3 regions of the Enterobacter vonholyi genome follow, and region 2 is predicted to be linked to each of the others. Evidence: predicted binding sites of a transcription regulator. Region 2 holds the regulator's gene; each other region holds the start of a gene.
The links. Region 2 encodes Fur, which represses iron uptake genes when iron is present. Its sites were predicted from a motif close to ATAATAATGAGAACNACTATCAA; they were not measured.
Positions count from the first base shown of each region.

Region 1: a site for Fur is predicted at 1,231-1,253, ahead of exbB (tol-pal system-associated acyl-CoA thioesterase). Genes of this name have one in related genera too.
Region 3: a site for Fur is predicted at 1,176-1,198, ahead of sufA (Fe-S cluster assembly scaffold SufA). Genes of this name have one in related genera too.

Region 1 is NZ_CP162152.1:3,762,142-3,764,414, reverse strand. It holds gene metC (cystathionine beta-lyase) at 1-1,063, opposite strand, end outside; gene exbB (tol-pal system-associated acyl-CoA thioesterase) at 1,315-2,046, shown strand; gene exbD (TonB system transport protein ExbD) at 2,051-2,273, shown strand, end outside.
Region 2 is NZ_CP162152.1:1,266,777-1,269,049, reverse strand. It holds gene fldA (flavodoxin FldA) at 110-640, shown strand; gene fur (ferric iron uptake transcriptional regulator) at 932-1,378, shown strand; gene chiQ (ChiQ/YbfN family lipoprotein) at 1,471-1,797, opposite strand; gene chiP (chitoporin) at 1,845-2,273, opposite strand, start outside.
Region 3 is NZ_CP162152.1:1,836,941-1,839,213, reverse strand. It holds gene sufB (Fe-S cluster assembly protein SufB) at 1-759, opposite strand, end outside; gene sufA (Fe-S cluster assembly scaffold SufA) at 768-1,136, opposite strand; gene AB3N39_RS08730 (MerR family transcriptional regulator) at 1,449-2,177, opposite strand.

The DNA.
Region 1 (2,273 bases), 2.0 Mb from region 2:
TCTGTTCCGGCTGGTTAGCCAGGATCAGGGATTCAAAACCGCCCCAGGAGTAGGCCATGCTGAAAAGGGTAAAATTATCCAGATAGCTCGCCAGCTCGTCGTTATTCAGCCGCTTTTTCAGTACGAATGAGAACAACCCGCTGCTGCCCGTAAAGTCACGTTGCCAGAACTCATGGCCTTTACTACCCGGTAATGCGGGATGATTCACGCGCTCAACCAGCGTATGCTGCGCCAGCCATTCGGCGACCTTCAGGCTGCTTTCATGGTGCTGACGCAGACGAACGCCCAGCGTGCGGATACCGCGGCTGGTCATGTAGGCCGTGTCGGCATCCACCATCTGGCCCATCAGGTAGGCATTTTCACGCAGCTGATCCCAGCAGCGCGCGTTGGAGACCGCAGTACCAATCATACCGTCAGAGTGGCCTATCAGGTATTTCGTTGCCGCCTGAATCGAAATATCAATGTCGAATTCCAGCGCTTTGAACAGCACGCCTGCCGCCCAGGTGTTGTCGATCATAACGATCGCCTCTGGCGCTTTGTTGCGTACGGCCTTCACGATAGCCGGCACGTCGTGAACTTCCATGGTGAGCGACCCCGGAGATTCCAGGAACACAATGCGCGTGTTTGGCTGAATAAGTTCGGCAATGCCTTCACCAATCAGCGGGTCGAACCAGCCGGTCGTTACCCCGAGCTTGCTGAGGATTTTGGTGCAGAAGTCCTGGCTGGGTTCATAGGCGGTGTTGGTCATCAGGATATGGTCGCCCTGTTCCACAAACGCCAGAATGGTGTTGGCGACCGCCGCCGCCCCGCACGGGAAGAGCGCACAGCCCGCGCCGCCTTCCAGCTCGCACATCGCTTCCTGCAGAGAAAAATGGGTTAGCGTGCCGCGACGGCCATAAAACAGCCCGCCTTTCGCGCGGTTACGCGTGGCGTTTTTTTTCTCCTCAACGGTGTCAAACACCAGCGAGGAGGCTCGTTGAATCACGCTGTTGACCGATCCCTGAGTATATTTTTTGCTGCGTCCTGCCTGTACCAGCGTGGTATCAAGATGCTTCTTTGTCATGTTCGCTAACCCTGTTTTTATACGTCTGGACGTCCAGACTACCACGATTGGAAAAAACTGCACCCCGAGGCTTATCGAATAAGCAGAAAATATTAGCAAAAAACCGCATAAGAAATTTTTACTGCGTAAGCGCAAGGAAAGTGAGCGAAAATTACGGCACCATGCAAATACTAATGAGAACTACTATCAATTCGACGACGTTTTGATATTATTACGCTCAGATTTTGTGATTTGCGTCCTGGAGATACAGAGTGGGTAATAATTTGATGCAGACGGATCTCTCCGTTTGGGGCATGTATCAGCATGCTGACATCGTGGTTAAGATTGTGATGATCGGCCTGATTCTGGCGTCCGTTGTCACCTGGGCTATCTTCTTCAGCAAAAGTGCCGAGTTGCTTTCGCAGAAGCGTCGCCTGAAGCGGGAACAGCAGCAGCTGGCTGAAGCCCGCTCTCTGGATCAGGCTTCAGATATGACATCATCTTTCCACGCGAAAAGCCTGACCACCCTGCTCGTGAATGAAGCGCAGAACGAGCTGGAACTCTCCGCTGGCAGTGAAGATAACGAAGGTATCAAAGAGCGTACCGGTTTCCGCCTGGAGCGTCGCGTTGCGGCCGTTGGCCGACACATGGGGCGCGGCAATGGTTATCTGGCTACCATCGGCGCGATCTCACCGTTCATCGGTCTTTTCGGCACGGTCTGGGGCATCATGAACAGCTTTATCGGTATCGCGCAGACCCAAACTACCAACCTGGCGGTCGTGGCGCCGGGTATCGCAGAAGCGCTGCTGGCGACTGCAATCGGTCTGGTTGCCGCTATCCCGGCGGTGGTCATCTACAATATCTTCGCGCGTATGATTGGCAGCTATAAAGCGACTCTCGGAGACGTTGCCGCGCAGGTTCTGCTGCTGCAAAGTCGCGATCTCGATCTGAATGCCAGCTCGGTTAAGCCGGTGCATGCGGCGTCTAAACTGCGCGCAGGTTAATAGTATGGCGATGCGTCTAAACGAAAATCTGGACGATAACGGCGAAATGCATGAAATCAACGTGACGCCGTTTATCGACGTCATGCTGGTTCTGCTGATTATCTTCATGGTAGCTGCACCGCTGGCGACGGTGGATGTGAAGGTGAATCTGCCGGCATCTTCCAGCCAGCCCCAGCCGCGCCCGGAGAAGCCTATTTACCTGTCGGTGAAAGCGGATAAATCCATGT
Region 2 (2,273 bases):
GTCCTGCGCGATAGCTGTTTCCGCAGGGTTGCCAGTTCTGCTATTATTGCCCTTATCCGTGGCCGAATTGCGCCACCATACTATTAAGTTTCAAGAGGTTATTTTACTCATGGCAATCATCGGCATTTTCTTTGGCAGTGATACCGGCAATACCGAAAATATCGCAAAAAACATTCAAAAACAGCTCGGTAAAGACGTTGCTGATGTGCATGACATTGCCAAGAGCAGCAAAGAAGATCTGGAAGGCTATGATATTCTGCTGCTGGGTATCCCAACCTGGTACTACGGTGAAGCCCAGTGCGACTGGGATGATTTCTTCCCGACGCTGGAAGAAGTGGACTTCAACGGTAAGCTAGTTGCCCTGTTTGGCTGCGGTGACCAGGAAGACTACGCTGAGTATTTCTGTGACGCGCTGGGTACCATCCGCGACATCATTGAGCCGAATGGCGCGGTTATCGTAGGCCACTGGCCGACCGCTGGTTACCACTTCGAAGCGTCTAAAGGCCTGGCCGATGACGATCATTTCGTGGGTCTGGCCATCGACGAAGACCGTCAGCCAGAACTGACCGCAGAGCGCGTTGAGAAATGGGTTAAGCAGATCCGTGAAGAGCTGCACCTGGACGATATTCTTAACGCCTGATTTTTCTCGCGGCGCAACGGCGGTTGCGCCCGTGCACCAGGTCAAACCGATTAAATTAATTGCTACAATCTTTTAACTTTTTCGCCCAGACCTGTACAATGTCTCCCTGATAAAATGTGGTTTTCCATCGAGCAAGTTTGTTGGTGATACCCCATTTTTATAAGCATATTTTGCCTGAGACTTGCAGTTTTCATTTAGCCATGGCAGTTCTATAATGAGACGCATTATCCCAGGTGCATTTTCTGTCACTTCCTACAGAAGTGAATCGTTTAGCAACAGGACAGATTCCGCATGACTGACAACAATACCGCATTAAAGAAGGCTGGCCTGAAAGTTACGCTTCCTCGGTTAAAAATCCTCGAAGTGCTTCAGGGTCCAGACAATCACCATGTCAGTGCGGAAGACCTTTATAAACGTCTTATCGACATGGGTGAAGAGATTGGGCTGGCTACCGTCTATCGCGTGCTGAACCAGTTTGATGACGCGGGCATTGTCACCCGTCATAATTTCGAAGGCGGTAAATCTGTTTTCGAACTGACCCAGCAGCAGCACCACGATCATTTGATCTGCCTCGACTGCGGCAAGGTCATTGAATTCAGCGATGATTCCATCGAAGCGCGCCAGCGTGAAATCGCCGCGCGTCACGGTATCCGCCTGACCAACCACAGCCTGTATCTTTACGGTCACTGCGCTGAAGGCGACTGCCGCGAAGATGACCACGCGCACGACGCAAAATAATCAAGTGTTCATACTCTGAGCCAGCCGAAAGGTTGGCTTTTTTTTGCCAGAAAAAAGCCCGGTAAGCGCAGCGCCACCGGGCGTAAAGCAACTTATTTATTATTGTTGCGTATCTCGTTCCAGATCTTATCGCAACGCTTGGTCACTTCCTGATCGTTACCGGTTTTACGCGCCTGGATACAGGCCTGGTAATCCATCACGCGGACATTCTCCCGCGTCGCAAACTGCTCATGCGCTTTCTCTTTCTTCAGCACGTTCAGCACGCTCTGACAGGCGTCAATTTTCTCCGGCGATCCTTCTGCTGTATTAATACAGGCGCTATAGGCCTCCTTCAGCCGGGAATCTTCTTTCGGTGCCTCACTCTGAGCACACGCCACCAGCCCTGATGCCAGTAACGCGACGATTACGATTTTTTTCATCATATGCAGTCTCCGGTCCGGCGGGATCTAACCCGCCGGAAGATTCATCAGAAGATAGTGAACGGTGCGATAACCATGAATTTCACGTCACGTTCATCCTGGAAGATGTTGCCGTAACCGCCCGCGTAGCTCGGGATATCGGAGTGGTTGTCATATTGAGTGAAGTGCAGTTTGAACATTGTGCCTTTCGCGCGGCCATCCTGCAGGGTATAGATAGCATCGAGGCTGTAAGAAGACTCTTTCAGGCGATAGTTGGGATCGTAGTATGCGTCCGGAGTTGCCATATCGGCAGGTTTTGCATCCCAGGCGTAAGCGTAAGAAGCGCCCACCGCCCAGCCAGGCAGGTTCCAGTTTTTCAGGTCGTACATTGCGCCGAAGAAGACCGCTTTCTCGCCGTCGGCGTTGAAGTCTGAGCGGTTATCCCACCAGATATCAAGACGACCGTTGGATGAGGCATAGGTCGGGGTCATACGCTG
Region 3 (2,273 bases), 570 kb from region 2:
TTCGATATAGCTGACGTAGCTGCCTTCATCCGCGACCAGAATCGTGCGTTCGAACTGGCCGGTTTTTTCGGCATTGATGCGGAAATAGGTGGAAAGCTCCATCGGACAGCGCACGCCTTTCGGTACATAGATAAAGGTGCCGTCCGAGGCCACCGCCGCGTTAAGAGCCGCAAAGAAGTTATCGTTTGAAGGCACCACGGTCCCAATGTACTTTTTCACCAGTTCTGGATGATCGTGAATCGCTTCGCCGAAGGAGCAGAAAATGATCCCCTGCTCTGCCAGCTTCTCGCGGTAGGTGGTGGCCACCGAGACGGAGTCGAAAATGGCGTCCACCGCCACCTCTTTCCCCTCACGCACGGGCACGCCAAGCTGGTTAAAGGCCTCTTCCACCTCTTTGCTGAGGAAGCTGTTTTCAGCGCCAGTTTGCTGCACCGCGCCGGGCTGCGAGGCGCAGGTATCGTCACAGCTGCCGCAGGAGGGCGCAGAATAGTAGCTGTAATCCTGATAGTTCAGCTTGTCGTAGTGCGCTTTCAGCCAGTGCGGCTCTTCCATCTCCAGCCAGGCGCGGAAGGCGCTCAGGCGGAACTCCAGCATCCACTCGGGCTCGTTACGTTTCGCCGAGATCGCCCGCACGACATCTTCGTTAATGCCTTTCGCCAGCTCATCTGTCTGGAGCTGGGTGAAGAACCCCTCTTTATAGTTGAGGTGCCCACCGCTCCAGGTATTTACATCACTCGTTGCTTCAGTATTACGAGACATAGTACCGCCTATACCCCAAAGCTTTCGCCACAGCCGCATTCGTTCTGGGCTTTCGGGTTATGAAATTTGAATAACTGGTTTAAGCCTTCGCGGACGTAGTCCACTTCGGTGCCGTCAATAAACGGCATGGCCTGCAGCGCGACGTACAGCTTCGCGCCGTCAGTCTCGAACACCAGGTCATCTTTCTCGGGTTCGGTGACGGTGTCGAGCACGTAGCCGAAACCTGCGCAGCCGGTCTGTTTGACGCCTAAACGCACGCCGAGGATCTCGGGCTTTTTCGCCACCAGCTCGTGAATATGTGCCGCCGCCGCTGGCGTGAGCGTTAAGCCGCGCCAGGCGAAATCGGCAGGATTAAAGGTTTCTGAATGCAGTTCCATAGGTCCACCTCATCTGATAAGCCATCAGGGCATAACACCATGTTAGTGATAACGATTATCACTTCAACCCTCTGTCAGCAGGGGCATTCGGCTAAAGCGCCCTTTTTGCCTGGTTTTATTAAGCATAGACCCTGTGAGAGGATGCAGTCAGGATGGATGTATTTGTTCAATGCATTGATTAATAATGCATTTCGTCGCGGCATTCATAACGAAGAGAAGAAAAGTAAAATATGCATCGGAAATGCCTATTTTTGAGATAGATTTTGCGCAGAAAGTGATAAAAACAAAAAAGGCCCTCAAGGCCTCTTACACTCAGTGATGAAATGAGACAGCAAACCCCTGTTCACGCCAGTGGTCGAGCTGTTCCTGCTGGCGAGGCGTTGGGGATTTCCCCGTCCAGACGAAGATTTTTTGCCCCGGGAAGAGTTCAGGGCGCGGCGAATCAATAGGTTCCGCCAGGACGTCTATGTGCCAGCCCTTCTGCGCCAGGCGCGCGGCTTCCAGCCACAGGTGGGTGCGGTCATCGCATTCCCAGCCAATCAACAGTGCGTCTTTACCGGCTTTCTTGCGGGACTCCGCCAGGCTTGCAATCGCGAATTCAATCAGAACTCCGTCTAACAGGCTTGCCATGTGACGCACGGTATTTTGGTCCTGGTTCATGCGCTGACGGACGGGAGAAATAATATTGTCAATCAGCGCGTCTATCGCGTGATCGCGGCGGAACTCGCCAATTTTGGCACGCAGCTTTGCCGGGCTGGCGTAACGCAGAACGGTCATCATCTCTTCCTGGAATGAAACCCAGTTGCCCTGCGTCAAAACTTCTTTGTTTTCCAGCAAGGCTTTGACTTTTCCGACCGAGACGCCGCTTTTCATCAGGCGTTTGATCTCTTCGATACGCAGGATATCTTCATCGTCAAACTGACGATGGCCCCCTTCGCTGCGCTGCGGCTTCAACAATCCATAACGGCGCTGCCAGGCACGCAGCGTAACGGGGTTGATACCGCATCGTTCGGCCACTTCGCCGATACTGTAATAGGCCATTAACTCCCTCACGCTCAGAACTTCCATACCTAACTGCACCAACCTTATCAGATTGTACACACTATTTGTATAACTAAGACCGCATTTTGAACCGGT